DNA from 2 places in the Pseudoalteromonas sp. MQS005 genome. Region 1 is predicted to be linked to the other one. Evidence: predicted binding sites of a transcription regulator. Region 1 holds the regulator's gene; the other holds the start of a gene.

Region 1 (12,863 bases):
GCTTTCGAGTAACATAAGTGCCAGCACGCTATCGCCAGCGGCTTGTTTGTCATCTTGAAATAAAGTGATTGTGGCATCAAATTGCACAGAAAGCTGAGCTAATACTGTCGCCGCTCTAGCGTGTAATCCTAATTTGTTTTTTATTAAAAATGTATTTTCTAAGCGCATGACATCTTCTCGCAAGCTTTATTCTTGTTCTCGGTGGCGAATTTTTACATTAGGATGGCTCATTGCAAAGCTTTCACCAATGGTTTGCGCTAAATAAACAGAGCGGTGTTGCCCACCAGTACAGCCAATTGCAATGGTTAAGTAGCTGCGGTTATTTCGTTCTAAATGCGGCAGCCATGTTTGCACAAATGTTTGAATTTGCCATGTAAATTTTTGCACTATACTGTGACTTGCTAGGTAGTCTTTTACTGGTTGGTCCAGCCCTGTAAGTGGCTTAAGTTCAGGCTCCCAATGCGGGTTTGGTAAAAAGCGGGCATCGAATACGTAATCTGCTTCTTTAGGGATGCCGTGTTTAAAACCAAATGACTCAAAGGTAATGATCAGTTGTTTATCTTTTTTTCCGAGTATTTTTTCACGAATAGACTCAGCAAGCTGATGCACACTTAAATCCGTGGTATCAATCATATAATCAGCACGGTTAATCAATACATCAAGTAGTTGTTTTTCTTTTTTTATGGCTAAATCAAGCGGCAAAGAATCAATAGATAAAGGGTGGAGACGTCGCGTTTCTGAAAAACGTTTTATTAATGTTTGATCGTCACTGTCTAAATAAAATACCGTTGGTTTAGTAAAACCAGGTAAATATTCAATGATTTCATTAAACTGCTGTTGCTCTTTAGGTAGGTTACGTACATCAACACTCACGGCAATTTTATTATAACTGTCGGAAACACTGCGCACTAATGATGGTAATAAATTAAGTGGAATATTGTCTACACAATAATAACCTAAGTCTTCCACAACGCGTAACGCCACAGATTTACCTGAGCCTGAACGACCGCTTATAATTATTAATTCCATTTATCACCTTTCTTTATTACTACGATTGACTGACGATAACCTGATACAGTTCGCTATCCGATTTGGCGGCGCGTAACTGTTTACAAAATTCTTTATCATTGAGCTTATCAGCAATCGTGGCTAGCGTCTTCAAATGCTGCTGATTATCGCCATCGGGAACAATTAACGCGACAAAAATGTCAACCGGTCGGTTATCAATCGCATCAAAATTAATAGCTGTTTCGCTCACTAAAATCAAAGCAAGGGGCTCTTGAGCACCACTCATGCGACCATGTGGAATAGCAATGCCTCGACCAATGCCTGTACTTCCAAGCTTTTCTCTTGCAGTTAATGCATTAAGAATATCTTGTTGTGTTAAATAGGGCAGCTTATTGTGAGCCAATTCACTGATAAATTCTAAAATTCTTTTTTTACTATTAAAAAGGACCGCAGCTTTACTGCAGTCCTGACAGATAAGTGAGCTTAGTTTCATAGTGTTAGTGTCGAGCAAGTTTCTCTTTGTGTTTAATTACTTGACGATCTAGCTTGTCAATGAGCGAGTCTATAGCGGCATACATATCTTGATGCTCAGTAGAGGCAAAAATCTCAGCGCCACTAACATGAACGGTTGCTTCAGCTTTTTGGTTTAGTTTTTCTACATCGAGAATAACGTGCACATTCGTTATGTGATCAGTGTGCCTCTGTAACTTCGAAAATTTACTATTTACGTAGTCTCTAAGCGAGTCGGTAATATCTACATGGCGACCAGTTAAATTCAGTTGCATAAACATTTTCCTCTTTGTTGTACGCCTTAAATCAAACTTTTACGTTGATTAGACGGGGGAATAGCTAGAGATTCGCGATATTTTGCAATGGTTCTCCTCGCTACTTTAATTCCTTGCTCTGCCAATATATCTGCAATTTTACTATCACTCAATGGTTTAGCTGAGTTTTCTGCAGCGATTAATTTTTTAATTAATGCACGTATTGCTGTTGATGAACATTCGCCACCATTTTCAGTACTTACATGGCTTGAAAAGAAATATTTAAGCTCAAAAATGCCACGTGGTGTATGCATGTATTTTTGCGTAGTAACACGCGATATAGTCGACTCGTGCATTTCCACCATTTCAGCCACATCGTTAAGCACCATAGGCTTCATAGCCTCAGGACCGTGTTCAAAAAAGGCCTGTTGCTGCTGCACAATACAGTTGGTTACTTTAAGTAGCGTGTCATTTCTACTTTCTAAGCTTTTTATAAACCATTTAGCCTCTTGTAAGTGCGAGCGAATAAACTGGCTATCACCACTTGATTTAACCGTACGCGACATAGCTGCATATTGGCTATTTACTCTGATCTTAGGCATGCTATCTGGGTTTAATTCAACTACCCAACGACCTTTAACTTTTTTAACCGACACATCAGGAATAACGTATTCAGACTCTTCTCTAACAATAGTGTCTGCCGGTTTTGGGCTGAGCGTATGAATCAACGTCATGATTTCTTTAAGCTCATCTTCTTTAAGCTTTGTTTTTTTCATCAACGTGCGATAGTCACGTGCAGCAAGTAAATCAATATGATCGGTTAAGATCATTTTTGTTTCGTTTAAAAAAGGTGTGTCTTTATCAAATTGATTTAGCTGAATACACAAGCACTCTTGTAAACTACGCGCGGCTATTCCCACTGGATCAAATAGTTGAATACGCTTTAGTACCGCTTCTATTTCGTCAAGTTCAACTTCATCTTCGCCGTCGTTTTCTTGGTTAAAGCTTTCTAATATTTCTTCACAGCTAAGGGTTAGAATCCCTGAGTCGTCCACAGCTTCTACAATTGCAATAGCTATCGCTTCATCGGTAGGGCTAAACGGCGTCAATTGAAGTTGCCACATTAAATACTCATGCAGCGTTTCAGTCGAAGAGCCTTGATAAATAGATTCATCTTCTGGCATTGGGCCCGATGAAGAGGCAGGCGCTGCGCTCATATATTCATCCCAAGTAACATCCATAGCCATATCATCGCTAATGGTGTCTTTGGTCATTGCTTCGCCGCTGTCTTGCTCATACTCGCTAGGTTTATCGTCAGCTGAGGCACTTAGCGTTAAGTCATCGTTATCGGCTTTTTGTTCGTTTTTACCTGCAGTGTCTTCGCTGTAATCGTGTTCTTCAACTTCAAGCAAGGGGTTGCTATCGAGCGCTTCTTGAATTTCTTGCTGGAGATCCAATGTACTGAGTTGCAATAAGCGAATTGCTTGTTGCAACTGTGGAGTCATTGTAAGTTGCTGGCCCATGCGCAGCTGTAATGATTGCCTCATGTATCTCTAACAATCCTTTTAAATTAGTATGATTAATCTTAGCAGATGCTTAGTGGAATAACACACATATTAGAGCTTGAACTGCTCGCCCAAATAAACATCGCGTACTGTTTTATCGTTTAATACGTATTCAGGAGTGCCTGATGCAATTAACTCCCCATGAGAAACTATGTAGGCTTTTTCACAAACATCAAGTGTTTCGCGCACGTTATGGTCTGTAATAAGTACGCCAATGCCACGGTTTTTAAGATGCTCTATAATCTTTTTAATATCTAATACTGAGATAGGATCAACCCCCGCAAAGGGTTCGTCTAAAAGGATAAATTTAGGGTTTGCTGCTAACGCGCGAGCAATTTCAACGCGGCGACGTTCACCACCTGATAAGGCCATACCTTGGCTGTCGCGGATATGCTGAATGCTAAATTCATCAAGTAAATTATTTAAGGTATCTTCGCGTTGTTGTTTATTTAATTCTTTACGTGTTTCTAAGATAGCCATTAAGTTTTGATAAACAGTCAGCTTTCTAAAAATAGACGACTCCTGCGGTAAATAACCAATCCCTAAACGCGCCCGGCTGTGCATCGGTAATAAAGTAATATCTTTATCATCAATTGATATTTTGCCTTTATCGCTAGGGACAAGGCCTACAATCATATAAAAAGTGGTGGTTTTACCTGCACCATTAGGGCCAAGTAACCCCACAATACTGCCAGCTTCAACCTCTAGGCCAACGTTTTTTACAACTTCACGACCTTTGTAGCTTTTAGCTAATAGCTCTGCTTTTAATGTGCTCATGGTTGGCCTTTATCATCTTCTTTTTTATTTTCAACAGGGACTAAAATAGTGTGTACACGGTCTGTTGAGTTTTCGTCTTTTTCTGCGCTAATTAACTGCTGCTCGATATCGTAAGTGATACTTTTAGCTGTTATTTTTTGACCTGCTTGAGCAATGCTTGCATCGCCGATTAAGGTTAAAAAACGCAGCGACACATCGTAACGCACTTCATTAGCACTGGCACTCATTATGGTGCCATCAGCTTGTGTTTCTTCAAAATATGCAGGGCTGCCTGTGGCAATTAATAACTGTTTGTTATCGCCTAGGTCATCGCGTTTGTGCACTTCTAAACGGTCAGCTGTGATACGGCGATTACCATGAATAATTTCAACATTTTTCTCAAAAATGCCTACGTTTTCTTTTAATTGACCTTCTTGCTTATCTGCACTAATTGAAATTTGATTAGCAGCGGGGGCTTCAGCAGGTTCAGCGCCATTACTGTTAAAAGCAATTAATAGTGAGGGAACAATTAAAATTTTAAATAGGTTATTGGTCATAATATAGGGTTCGCGTATGGTTAATAAGTTTAATCACCTCGGTTTTTAAATCGGCCTCAAGGCCTTTACCTGTGATTTTTAAATTAGGTCCTGTAATAACGACAGGCTGCTGTGATTGCATGGTTAATAGTTTTATATCAACATTGATGGTCTGGGCGGTGATCGTATCGATCATGGCGTTATCTACTAAGTTTTGAGCGGTTACATTACCCTCTAACACCAGTTGACGGTCGTCGTAGAGGGTGGCTTCATCGGCGTTAATACGCCATGTTTGCTGCTCGTTGTATAAAGTGAATATAGGCTTTTCAAAAAAGGTAAAACCGAGTTGTTGATACAACTCCATTTTTACCGCAGTTACCTTATGGCTCACTTTACCCTGTTCATTATAAGCTGTTTGTTTTAGCTCAATAGCGGTATAATCAGGCTTAGCAATAACTTGTGTTTCTTCGCTTGCAGTAATATCAACCTTAGTAAAATAAGGATACCAGAGCCAAACCATACAGCTTATGAATAAAACGCTCAGTATAATGCGCGCTACATTCATGAACTCGTTCCTTGGCTAGTTAGTGGCTTGTTATTTTCGAGCATAAGTAAGTCTGTTAGCTCTCTTACCGCACCAAAACCGCCGGGCAGTTGGGTTACATAATGTGATAAACGTTTAATAAGTGGATGAGCATCGTTTACGGCAACCGCAAAACCGACTTGCTCCATTACTGGCATGTCTGGGCCATCATCACCTATATAAGCAATTTGCTCATCGCTAAGCGCTAATTTTTGTTTTAATTCTTGATAGGCTATAAGCTTGTCTTCTTGGCCTTGATATATATGTTGTACGGTTAAACTGCTCATACGTTGCTGCACTATATGAGAATGGCGCCCAGTGATTACGGCGACTTCAAAACCGCTGTTAATCAGGGCTTTGATACCAAATCCGTCTTTGGTGTTAAATGCTTTGAGTTCTTCACCTTGGTTTCCAAGGTAAATACGGCCATCAGAAAATACACCATCAATATCACAAATTAATAGCTTTACTTTTTTTGCGCGCGCCTTTGCATCATCACTTAGCGGTTGATAGAGATCTTCAAATTGCATTTATAGCACTCCCGCTTTAAGTAAGTCTTGCATATTTAGTGCGCCAATCGGTTGATTATGCTCATTAATTACAATTAAACCATTAATACGTTTTTGTTCCATAATATTTAACGCTTCAGCCGCGAGCATCTCTTGGGTGGCTGTAGTACACGACTTGGTCATCACAACATTAATTTCAGTGCTATGAATGTCAATACGTTGCTCTAAAATACGGCGTAAATCGCCATCGGTAAACAGGCCTGATAATTGCTGGTCACTATCAACAATAGCGGTCATGCCGAGTCCTTTGGCCGACATTTCAATTAAGGCATCTTTAATCGTTTGCGTCTCGTTAATGATAGGCGTATCAGCACCACTGTGCATAACATCTTTAAGAGTTAAGAGTAATCGCTTGCCTAAGCTACCACCAGGGTGCGATAGTGCAAAATCATCAGCAGTAAAGCCGCGTGCTTCTAATAATGCCACCGCCATGGCATCACCCATAGCGAGTGTGGCAGTGGTACTTGCAGTAGGTGCTAAGCCCAATGAGCAGGCTTCTTGTTCAACTTTAATACACACATGCACATTTGCCAATGTTGCCATGGTTGAGCCTTGGTTGCCTGTCATGGCAATCATTTTGGCACCAATGCGCTTTAATACTGGAATAATATTAAGTACTTCGCTGGTTTCACCAGAGTTTGAAATGAGGATAACCACGTCATTTACTGTGATCATTCCTAAATCACCATGGCTTGCTTCACCCGGGTGAACAAAAAATGCGGGGCTGCCGGTACTGGCAAGGGTGGCGGCTATTTTGTTACCAATATGGCCTGATTTACCCATGCCAATAACAATAATACGACCTGAGCAGTCATACATTAATTGACAGGCTTGGTTAAAGCTTTCATTAACGTATTGTGTAATATCGCTGAGTGCTTGGCGTTCAATCTCTAGAACACGTAACCCTTGTTGAATAAAGTTTAGCGTTGACATGGGCTATCCTACTTGACTAAAAATATAACCTTGGTAAATCATAAATGCGACGATGAGCAAGCCACCTTCTATTCTATTGATACGTCTTTGACCTCTAAAGTTCAATGACATAGCAATTAGCGCCAAGGTTGCGCCAATCATAATAATAACATCACGGTTAGCAACCGAAGTATCGATAACCGATGGATTAATTAATCCTGCCAGCGGTAATACCGCTAAAATATTAAAAATATTCGAACCAACTATGTTACCCAGCGCTAAGTCATCTTCATTTTTAAGTACACCTGCAATTGAAGCTGCAAGTTCAGGTAAGCTGGTGCCTATAGCAATAATGGTCAAACCAATCACTAAGTCACTTAAGCCAAAATATTTTGCGATATCAACGGCTGAGCCAACTAAAAAGTGTGAACTAACCGGCAGTAAAATCATACCCACTACCAGCCAAAAAACAGCTTTTTTGGTTGGTACGTTGTCAGGTACTTCGTCACAGGCTTCGCTCACAAACGGATCGTCTTGGTTTTTAGCTCGCAGTGAGACAAAAATAAGTCCGCCAATAAAAACAACAAAGCCAAATAATAAGGCTGCACCTTCAAAAAATGAAAAATAGTTATCTGAAAAAATATACCAAGTTGCAATGGAGACCAGCAGTACCAGTGGAATTTCACGTTTTAACGTACTTGAAGATACTGATAAGGGTCTTAAAAGGGCGGTAATACCTAAAACTAATAAGATGTTAGTGATGTTTGAACCAACTGCATTACCCACGGCAGTATCGGTTTTATTTGCCAAAGCTGCTGAAGCCGATACCATCATTTCAGGCGCTGAAGAGCCCATAGCTACCACGGTTAAACCTACAATTAGCGTTGGCACGCCAAAGTTTTTAGCCAGTGCTGCTGCACCATAAACAAACCTGTCTGCACTCCATACGAGAGCCGCAAAACCAAGAATTAAAATGACAAACGAGGTAACCATTGTGATAAGCCAATTAATGTAAATTCAGATAGCGCGAATAGTAACAAAAGCCACCATAAAAGTATAAATAAAAGAATAAGGTGTAATACATTAGGCGGTTATTTTAAGAATTCTTTGTCGCTTTTTATATGAAATTTTAAGCCAAAGTTAAGGCTGCTTGAATCAATCTTATAACTGTTTTTGCGACACTATTACAAAATCTTACGAATTGTTTTTTCCATATTGGTTAAAAAACCCTTAAAATAGAAATATGAGAGAGTATTGTTATGGAGAGCGACTTGTCGCAATCAATAGTTGAAGTCAAGGATGTTACCTTTTCTAGAGGCGATAGGGTCATATATAAAAATATGAGCTTTGACGTACCTGAGGGTAAAATTACTGCCATTATGGGGCCAAGCGGAATTGGCAAAACCACGATGCTACGCCTAATAGGTGGCCAGCTTAAACCAGACTCCGGTGATATTTTATTTAAAAACGACAGCATTGTCGCAATGTCGCGCAAAGAACTCTACGCGGCACGTAAACGCATGAGTATGTTATTTCAAAGCGGTGCCTTATTTACTGATATGTCGGTGTTCGATAACATTGCATTCCCCATTCGAGAGCACACGCAACTCAGTGAAGATTTAATCCGTTTAGTGGTATTAATGAAACTACAAGCTGTTGGCTTACGTGGTGCTAAAGATTTAATGCCTTCAGAGTTATCTGGCGGTATGGCACGTCGTGCAGCTTTGGCTCGCTCTATAGCGCTTGATCCTGAACTTATTATGTATGATGAGCCTTTTGCAGGACAAGACCCTATTTCAATGGGGGTTTTAGTTAAGCTGATCAAATCTTTAAACGAAGTACTTGGCTTATCTTCTTTAATTGTCACGCACGATGTGACAGAAGTAATGAGTATTGCCGACCACGTTATTATTATTGCTGATCAAGGCGTTATTGGCAGTGGTACACCAGAGCAGATGCGAGAGCACGAATCACCACTTGTTCAACAGTTTTTAAAAGGGTTATCAGATGGTCCAGTGCCATTTCATTATCCAGCACAAACCTATGCAGATGAACTGTTAGGAGAGCAGCAGTAATGTTGGATTTACTACAAAAAATAGGCCACAAAACGCTGGGCCGATTTGCTGCACTGGGGCGTTCAACCCAAATGCTGGCAAGTGCGTTATGGCATGTACCCAATTTTAAAAAAGGCACACCTTTACTCGTGCGCCAATTATATATGGTTGGCTCACAGTCATTATTGATCATTGTTGTGTCAGGATTGTTTATCGGCATGGTATTAGCCCTGCAAGGCTATACTGTTTTAGTTGATTATGGCGCTGAAGACAGCCTAGGCCCTTTAGTGGCACTCAGTTTATTGCGTGAACTTGGGCCAGTAGTAACCGCATTATTATTTGCCGGTAGGGCAGGCAGTGCGTTAACCGCTGAAATTGGCTTAATGAAAGCCACCGAACAGTTATCATCGCTTGAGATGATGGCCATTGACCCGCTTAGACGAATTATAGCGCCGCGGTTTTGGGCTGGTTTGATTAGTATGCCAATGTTGGCACTTATTTTTTCTGCTGTAGCTATTATTGGTGCTCATTTAGTGGGGGTTGATTGGCTAGGCGTTGATACGGGAAGTTTCTGGTCAATTATGCAATCTCAGGTGTCGTTTGAAAAAGACATACTAAACGGTTTAATTAAAAGTATCGTATTTGCGATTGTTGTTACCTGGATTGCGCTTTACAAAGGGTATGACTGTGTTCCCACATCAGAGGGGATCAGCAAGGCAACAACAGAGACAGTGGTGCACTCATCACTAGCGGTATTAGGTTTTGACTTTATTTTGACAGCGGTAATGTTTACCAGCTAATAGGGTATTAAATAATGAATTCACGGAAATTAGAAATTTTAGTTGGTTTTTTTGTAGCATTGGGCATTTTGGCATTTTCAATGCTGGCGCTCAAAGTGGCTAATTCGGGTATTAGCGGCTCAGGTGAAACCTACACATTGAACGCCAAATTTGAAAATATAGGATCATTAAAAACACGTGCACCCATTAAGGTGGGCGGCGTTGTTATTGGTCGTGTAGAATCAATTTATGTACACCCACAAGAGTTTTTACCAGTAGTAAATATGAGTATTGATGCGCAGTATTTATGTCGTTTTTCAGATACCAGTTCTATCTCAATTTTAACCTCGGGTATTTTAGGTGAGCAATACTTAGGGATTAACCCTGTGATCGCATCAGATTCAGCTAAACAGCGATGCTTAGGCGAAGATGTAGCGAACAGCGAACAAGATCAAGCCATTGACGATTTATTTGGTGTTCAAAGTAAAGCATTAGCCAACGGCGATTCTATTACAGATACCAAGTCAGCATTGGTACTAGAAGAATTAATAGGCCAGTTTTTATTCAACCAAGGTAGTGAGTAATTATTATGTTGAAAACATTTTTAGCAAGTATCGCATTAGTAACTGTCACGCTAGTACAAAGTGTACATGCCGGTGAAGTGAAATTGACTGATCCTAATAAAATGGTACGTCAGGTTGCTGATAATACCTTTGAGCGTATTACCAAAGACCAGCCGTTAATAACCACTAACAAAGAGCATTTACGGGTCATCGTTGAAGAAGAACTGATGCCGTACATTGACTACAAATATGCTGCACTGAGAGTGTTAGGTAGCGAAGTATCTAAGGTACGCGCCATTACCGACAAAGCAGAAAAAGCAAAAGCAATTGAAGATATTCAGCGTTTTATTGGCGCGTTTAGAGAGTACCTTGTTGCCACTTATGCTGGCGTTTTTACCCAGTATACTAATCAACAAGTTGAATTTGCTGCCGAGCAGCCTTTTAAAGGCAAAGATGTGGTGGTGGTAAAAACCAAAATTGTAGAAGCCGGTAAGCCTGATATTAAAATTGATTTTAAAGTACGTGAAGATAGAAGTGGCGAATGGCGCGCTTACGATATGATTGCTGAAGGCATTAGCTTACTTGATGCAAAACAAAGTGAGCTTCAGGGCATTTTACGCCAACAAGGTATTGACCACGTTAGCGACCTGTTAGAGCAAAAAAGTAAGTTACCGGTTCAGTTTAGAGGCAGTGACACAAATGACTAAATTGGCAATCAGCCAAGTCGATGAACAGCATCTACGAGTCAGTGGTGAATTGACTCATAATTCAATTGGCAATGAACGGCTTCTGAATACCAAGCGACAAACTGAGCATAAAACCCTTTATTTTGACCTAAGTGAGGTGACAAGGGTTGACACAGCCGGCTTAGCTTGGTTAATTCACTCTTTTACAGAATTTAAGCAACAAGGCATTCGCCTTGAATTGCAAAACCCACCTGAACAACTGCAAAACCTTATGCAGTTAGGCCAGGTTACAACCCTATTTGAGTGAGAGTTATGGAAACGAGTCAAGTCGAAACATTATTACGCGACGAACTTCAGTTAGCTGAAGTACATGTAAAAGCCAATGGCAGTCATTATGAAGTAATCGCTGTCGGTGAATGCTTTGACGGATTAAGTCGTGTTAAAAAGCAACAGCTAGTATATGGGCCATTAATGAACACTATTTCAGACGGTACCATTCATGCTGTTTCTATCCGCGCTTTTACTCCGACAGAGTGGAAACGTGAGCAAAAATTCATTTTACCGCAATAAATAAGGCCCCTTAGATGGATCAATTTGTAATTCAAGGTGGCACTTCACTCGCTGGTGAAGTAACTATTTCTGGCGCTAAAAACGCAGCTCTTCCGATTCTATTTGCAGCTTTATTAGCTGATGGCAAAAGTACTTTTACTAACGTACCACATCTTCGCGATATCATCACGACCGAAGCCTTATTAAAAACGTTAGGCGCTGATGTTCAGTGGCAGGGCGATTCACTCATTATTGATGGTGCAACGGTAAATAGCACGTTAGCGCCTTATGACTTAGTAAAGCAAATGCGTGCGTCAGTGCTTGCACTTGGCCCTTTAGTCGCTCGATTTGGTGAGGCACAAGTATCCTTACCTGGTGGCTGTGCTATTGGTGCGCGCCCGGTTGATATTCATATTCAAGGCTTAGAGCGTATGGGCGCTCAAATAACCGTTGAAAACGGTTATATTAATGCCAAAGTAGATGGTCGCTTAAAAGGCGCTGAAGTTTTCATGGAAATGATCAGCGTAGGTGCTACTGAAAACTTACTGATGGCGGCAACGCTCGCCGAGGGTAAAACAGTACTAGAAAATGCTGCCCGCGAGCCAGAAATTATCGACTTAGCCAATTGCTTAATTGCTATGGGGGCTAAAATCAGTGGTGCGGGCTCAAGCCGTATTGAGATTGAAGGGGTTGAGCGTTTATCAGGTTGTGAACACCGCATATTACCGGATCGTATTGAAACAGGTACCTTTTTAGTGGCTGCAGCGATGGCTGGCGGCGAAGTTCTGTGTAAAATGACCGACTTTCATTCACTTGAGCCAGTAATAGAAAAACTACGTGCAACCAATGCGTTATTAGAAGTGCACGATGACAGTATTTATTTAGACATGCGAGGCCGAGAGCTTAAAGCGGTGAATATTAAAACTATGCCTCATCCTGGTTTTCCAACCGATATGCAAGCGCAGTTTACCGCATTAAATGTGGTGGCTAATGGTAGTGCGACGATTACCGAAACTATTTTTGAAAATCGTTTTATGCATGTGCCTGAGCTACAACGTATGGGCGCTAATATTCGCTTAGAAGGCAATACGGCCTTTTGTGGTGAAACAAAAAGCTTATCGGGTGCGCAAGTAATGGCAACCGATTTACGCGCATCAGCGAGCCTTATTCTGACGGGGATTGTGGCTCAAGGCGAAACGGTTGTTGATCGTATTTATCATGTAGATAGAGGCTATCAGCGTATTGAAGATAAGCTTAGTGCTTTGGGTGCCAACATCAAGCGCAGAAGCAATTAGTTATACTAATACGTAACCTGAACTCTGGATAATAAATCTATCTCAAGCAGCTATTTTCAGCGCTAACTGCGTTGAATTTACTTGCAATAGGCTAGCTATTGACGCGTAATTTCGCCTTGTTTTCACTGGAAATCTCTGGCTAGAGAAAAATAAACATAAATATCATTTTTTGATTCAATACGTTAGTAAATCTCTTAACCAGAGTTCAGGTTACATAAAAACGCGATAATCTATCGCGTTTTTT
Region 2 (5,752 bases), on a different contig from region 1:
ACGATTGACGATATTTCATATAACTTTGGTTATAAAACGCAGTTTGATAACGACTCAAGCTTAGACTTATCGTACACCTATGGTGAAAACAGCATTGATTACACCACTAGCGATACGATTAATGCCTCTTATGCCAACTTCTTACGTTACGACCAAGGCTTAAGCGCTGCAGATATTCGCGCCACTATTCCACGTGAAGGTTACGCCTATGGTATGGAGTTATCACTGCAAACGATTAATCTTGATTTTACTCAAAATTTTGATGATTACTCATTAGCAATGGGCGCAGAAATACGCACCGATGAGTACCGTATTTTAGAGGGCAGCGAATACGCATACCGCGATTACGATACCAACAATGGTGTTAATATTTATGATGGACTAAGCGGTGGTATTGGTAGCGAAAATGCATCAGGTGGCACACAAGGCTTTGGTGGTTCATCGCCAGCATCGTCGGTTGATGAGTCGCGCGATGTGATCTCGTTTTACTTAGACGCTGAAGCTTACGTTATTGAAGATGTGATTATCTCAGGGGCGTTACGTTACGATAATTACAAAGGATTTGGCGATACAGTTAACTTTAAACTCGCGGGTAACTGGTCACTAACCGAAGATATTTCACTTCGTGGTGCATTAAGCTCAGGCTTTAGAGCGCCTTCAATGCAGCAGTTGTACTTTAACAACATCAGCACGCAGTTTGTTGTTGGTCCTAATGGCAATTTAGTGGCTGAAGAAGTGGGCACGTTTAGAAACGATTCAACCCTGGCGCAAAGTTTAGGTATTCCTAAGTTAACAGAAGAGAAATCTCAAAACCGCAGTTTAGGTATTGTTTATAACGTAAGCGATAATATTAATGTAACGCTTGATTACTACTCAATCGATATTGACGACCGTATTGTAATTAGTAATCGCTTAGGCAAAGGTTTATCAAACAGTCTTGATGCCGCGTTACTTAGCTCGGGTGCTGGTGCAGGACAGTTTTTCTTAAATGGGGCTGACACAGAAACGCAAGGTATCGACTTTGTGGCTACATGGAATACAGAAGGTCTAGGCGGCACACTTGATTTTACATTAGCGGCCAACTTTACCGAAACCGATGTGGTGTCGTTATTTACACCTGCAGGTTCTGGTCTTGAAACCGTGCCAGTCGATGATGTGTTTTCTGATCAAGAAATTTCTATCATTGAAGAATGGCAACCAGAAGATCGCATTAACTTAAGTGCGCTTTATCGCCGTGACGATTGGACTGTTAATTTATCACTTAATCGTTTTGGTGAGTATACAGTTGAAGATGGTGGCCGCCAGACTTACGGTGCTGAAATTTTAACTGACATTAAAGTTAATTACTTTGTAACTGATAATTTATCGGTAAATATTGGCGCAAATAACTTATTTGATGTTTATCCAGATGAAAACACCATAGGTAATTCACGTTCGGGTACTATTGTAGATGCTCAAGGTAATACCATTGTCAGCAGTGATGGGGTATTTAAGTACTCTCGTCGTTCAGCGCCATTTGGTTTTAACGGTGCTTACTACTACGTAGGTGCAGAATACCGCTTTTAATAAGGGTCTGTTGACCTTTTTGGATTAAAATTTGTTCAAACTAGGAGCGGTTTAATCGCGGCGCGAGGTTTGTAACCTAGTGGGCTAAGTAAAAACCGAGCAACAAAGAGTAAATCGCCCCAGGCAGAACCCTTCGGGCAGCGCCTGTTTGGTATTGATGCGGCGTTATCGCCTATTTATGGGGAATAACCACACCACATAGGCTCTGTCTTGCCTAAATACCAAACAGACTGCTGCAAATTCAACCTTAAAAGGTCAACAGACCCTAATAACTCTCCTATTGTTATTTAACAACCAAAGGGCCGCAAGGCCCTTTTATAGTTTTTAAACTTAATGTTTTTGCATTTTACTCATTTCAGCATGACAGCTTTGCATGGTAAGCAATACCTTTGACAGCGCCGCTTCACAATCATGTGATTGAGGCTTTTTTAACGCTGTTTTGATTTCTTCTAAGGTTTTATCTTCTACTTCTTCAAGCTCTTTAATGTAGGTTTGGTCGTTATCGCTAGTGAATGTACTGAGCAAAGCGGTAAATGCTCTGCGTGCTTCTACCGCGAACGAAGAGCCATCTTCACGTGCACCTTGTTGATTAATTGCATAGGGTTGTAAGCTTTCAACACTTACTTTGCGGGCGTCGATCATGCGCTGAAATAATGCACTTACGCTAGGATCTTGTACTTTATCTTGTGCTTTTTCGTAAAAGTCGATACCGCTATTCATTACTTGGATAATGTCGGTGATATGATTTATCTCTTGTCCTTGATGGGTGCTCATAATAATGACCTCTGTTAATTTAAAATACATAGATAACTAAGCAAGCGGCATTCCAACGCGGTTTTATTTTTTAACTAATTGTTTTTCATGGTTTTATTATTATGGGGAGGTCTAGGTAAGCTTGCTAACATGCTGCTAGCAAGCAAAATTTACATAAAAGCATGTAAGAAGGTTATTTAAGCTCTTCAGCTACTTCGGCCACTTTTTGACGTAACCAAATATGGCTAGCATCTCTGTGTAACAAAGGGCTCCATATCATATCAAGTTCAAATGGTGGAATTGGAAAGGGTGGTTCAAGTATTTTAAGCCCCGGATCGTCTACATAAATATTGGCCGCTTTTGAAGGTAAAGTCGCCACGAGGTTTTTTTCTTTCGCTAAATGAATCGCAACATGGTAGTTACGAGTAAAGGTGGCAATATTTCGATGCTTCCCAAAATGTGCGAGCGCTTCGTCAACCCAACCCAGCTTTTGCACATCTTTTGGATCCATGCCAACCCCAACACCAAAGCCTGTTTTACTTACCCAAATATGACGGGCTTTTAAATAGCTATCTAGGCTAAAGTTTTCAATAATAGGGTTGTCGGATCTTACTAAACAGCAAAAGCTATCTTTCCAAATTCGCTTATGATGAAACGATTGCGGTAAGTTCTCGAAGCGGTTAATTGCCATGTCTACTTTACCGTTTTCTACATCATGGAAAGTTACATCGCTGGGCGTTAAAATATCTAATGTGGTGTCTGGGGCTTCTTCATGTAATTTCCCTAACAAACGCGGTGCCATGGTACTGGCTGCATAGTCACTGGCCATAATTCTAAACACGCGTTTACTTTGTTTAGCTTCAAATTCGCGATTAGGTGCTAGCGTTTCTTCAAGCGTCATCAAAATACCGCGAATAACAGGCTGTAACTCAATAGCGCGCTCGGTCGGCACCATACCATCGCTGGTACGCACTAAAATAGGATCGTTAAAAAGGTTACGTAGGCGTTTAAGTCCATTACTCATTGCCGGTTGAGTAATATTAAGCTGGTTAGCAGCACGAGTAACGTTACATTCGCGCAGTAATGTATCGAGGTAAACCAGTAAATTTAAATCTATTTTACTTATATTCATTGTGTGTCCTTAACGTTTACCAGTAATGGATAAAACGCTGTGCTGTAGGATAGGGATAAATATGACTCACCTTTCCATTTTTTATATTTTGTTGTGCTTGTTTCCAAAAGCTCACATCAAGTAGTTCTGGGTGCGTACTGGTTAAAAATTGTTTATATGTTGGGTTAGGCATTACAAAGGTACATAATTGCTCTGGAAATACATCTTGCGGAGCAACCGAGTAACTTTGTTCATCCATCAAATAATCATCATAACTTTTTGCTTTGGGTAGTGCTCTAAAGTTCATGTCTGTTAAATATTGCACTTCATCGTAATCATAAAAAATAATACGTTTGTGCTTACTTACACCAAAGTTCTTTAACAGCATATCGCCAGGGAAAATATTCACGGCAATCATTTCTTTAAGCGCCTGGCCATACTCTTCAATAGCATCGGCGGCACTTTTTTCGTCTGCATTTTCTAAAAACAAATTAAGCGGTGTCATTCGCCGTTCAATGTATAAATGTTTTATGATTAACCAGTCACCCTCAATCACCATCGATGAGCCAATGGTTTTGTGCAACTGCGCTAACAAGTTACTATCAAATCGTGCCAAAGGAAATACGACGTTTGAATACTCTATGGTGTCAGCCATTCGGCCAACACGGTCATGACTTTTAACCAGTTGATAGCGTTTTAATACCGTATCGCGACCAAACGGCTTACTTTCACCAAATTTATCTTTAATAACTTTAAATACATAACCAAACGAGGGTAGGGTAAATACCATCATCACCATACCCGGTGTACCGGGAGCAATGGTAAATTCATCATTAGAATGGGTTAAATGATTCAAAAACTCGCGATAAAACTCGGTTTTACCTTGTTTATGAAAGCCTATGGCGTTGTAAAGCTCGGCGAGGGTTTTATTAGGCATAAGTTGATTTAAAAACCGTACTAACGCTGAAGGAGCATGAGTTTCTACCATAAAATAGGCACGCGCAAAGCCAAAAATAACGCGCATTTGTGACGACTTTGTAAGTAAGGCATCTAAATAAAGGCCTTTATCTTCATGGTGTAACACCGCAATAATAAAAGGCTGAACGCCACTTTGCGATACAACGCGCCCCACAATGTAAGCGGCTTTATTACGATAAAACGGGGTATGTAATATATCAAAACGCATTTGCCAATGTTGGTGGTGTGTATCGGGTGCTTGTTTATAAAAGGCTTTAACTAATAAACGAATATCGCGTTCTAGATTGACAAAATCGGCCTTAAAATCAAAGTGATTAATAATGCGCTTAATGGTGGGCTTTAAACCATCTACAACAGGAAAATAACTACGGTATTCAGCTTCAACGGGCACAGAAGGCGCATCTTTGAGCGTGGCTTCTACAAAAATAAAGTCATTGTGAAAATAGCGGCGGTGGTACAGGCGGCAGAATACTGAATTATAAAATGTTTCAGCAAGTTCTGCTTGCGGATGAAAACATAAAAAGTGTTGGTAAAGCTTTTTCACTTCAAGCCATAAGCTCTCGTTTAGCGCGTCTGTTTGCTGGCGTTCTCGCAGTGTTTTTGTTGTTTCGTTTACCCGATCATCGTAATAGCTTATGCGCAGGCGACTTATATCATTAATAGCTTGCCAGTCTCTTTTAGCAAAAGCGTAGGGAGCCTTGGCTGTTGTTCTTTGAAACAGCAAATAATGCTTTTTAAAACCGGTTAAAATTAATTCAGCAATTTGGCGTGGTTGCATCAGTACTCCTTAATAGACGCCTTTAGGTGTTTAGGATAATGCCGGTGGTTATACCAATTTTATTAAAAACATGATCATTCTAGCGTTTTAAATAATCCGCTAGCTGCGTTAAAAATTATTTATATAGAACAACTATGTATCATAATTTTCGCCTTGTTATCGACTTATTTCTTTGTCGCTATAATAGATCACTAATTTAATGCAATTGGTATTAGTATTAAATCCGAAAAAGGTGGTCAAAGGAAATTACACCACTAAACATACAATAGAGTTTATGCTCTATAGATGTTAAGGGTATGTTATTTTATATTTAAAACCAAGCTAATTAAGATGATATTTATTGAAGTTAGTCTGATTAAGGTTGATAGGCATCAATCTTTTTTTGTAACTTTTTAATACGCTTTTCAATCAATGCTTTATCTTTTTTATATTGCTTATCTAATTTTTTCTGTGTGTTTCTAATATCTTTGCTAATACGCTTTTTATCATCTGCGCTCAATATATGATTTAAACGCTGCTGTTGTTTAAAATCAGCCCTGTCTTTTTCTCGTAAAAGTATTGCTAAC

What was found. Region 1 encodes sigma-54, which starts transcription at its own class of promoters, with help from an activator protein. Its sites were predicted from a motif close to GTTGGCACGNNNNTNGNNT; they were not measured.
Region 2: the regulator sigma-54 is predicted to act here: its motif matches at 2,379-2,397, upstream of A9479_RS04890 (PA2169 family four-helix-bundle protein).

Annotation. Positions count from the first base shown of each region.
Region 1 is NZ_LYRQ01000020.1:10,412-23,274, reverse strand. Features, by position in the region: gene A9479_RS08910 (HPr family phosphocarrier protein) at 1-168, opposite strand, end outside; gene rapZ (RNase adapter RapZ) at 187-1,029, opposite strand; gene ptsN (PTS IIA-like nitrogen regulatory protein PtsN) at 1,049-1,501, opposite strand; gene hpf (ribosome hibernation promoting factor) at 1,506-1,793, opposite strand; gene A9479_RS08890 (RNA polymerase factor sigma-54) at 1,820-3,319, opposite strand; gene lptB (LPS export ABC transporter ATP-binding protein) at 3,389-4,114, opposite strand; gene lptA (lipopolysaccharide transport periplasmic protein LptA) at 4,111-4,650, opposite strand; gene lptC (LPS export ABC transporter periplasmic protein LptC) at 4,640-5,194, opposite strand; gene kdsC (3-deoxy-manno-octulosonate-8-phosphatase KdsC) at 5,191-5,742, opposite strand; gene A9479_RS08865 (KpsF/GutQ family sugar-phosphate isomerase) at 5,743-6,714, opposite strand; gene A9479_RS08860 (calcium/sodium antiporter) at 6,718-7,686, opposite strand; gene A9479_RS08855 (ATP-binding cassette domain-containing protein) at 7,953-8,768, shown strand; gene mlaE (lipid asymmetry maintenance ABC transporter permease subunit MlaE) at 8,768-9,547, shown strand; gene mlaD (outer membrane lipid asymmetry maintenance protein MlaD) at 9,562-10,110, shown strand; gene A9479_RS08840 (phospholipid-binding protein MlaC) at 10,116-10,796, shown strand; gene A9479_RS08835 (lipid asymmetry maintenance protein MlaB) at 10,789-11,082, shown strand; gene A9479_RS08830 (BolA family protein) at 11,088-11,345, shown strand; gene murA (UDP-N-acetylglucosamine 1-carboxyvinyltransferase) at 11,360-12,619, shown strand.
Region 2 is NZ_LYRQ01000008.1:53,801-59,552, forward strand. Features, by position in the region: gene A9479_RS04885 (TonB-dependent siderophore receptor) at 1-1,566, shown strand, start outside; gene A9479_RS04890 (PA2169 family four-helix-bundle protein) at 1,897-2,340, opposite strand; gene A9479_RS04895 (LysR family transcriptional regulator) at 2,513-3,451, opposite strand; gene aceK (bifunctional isocitrate dehydrogenase kinase/phosphatase) at 3,468-5,186, opposite strand; gene A9479_RS04905 (DUF4124 domain-containing protein) at 5,542-5,752, opposite strand, start outside.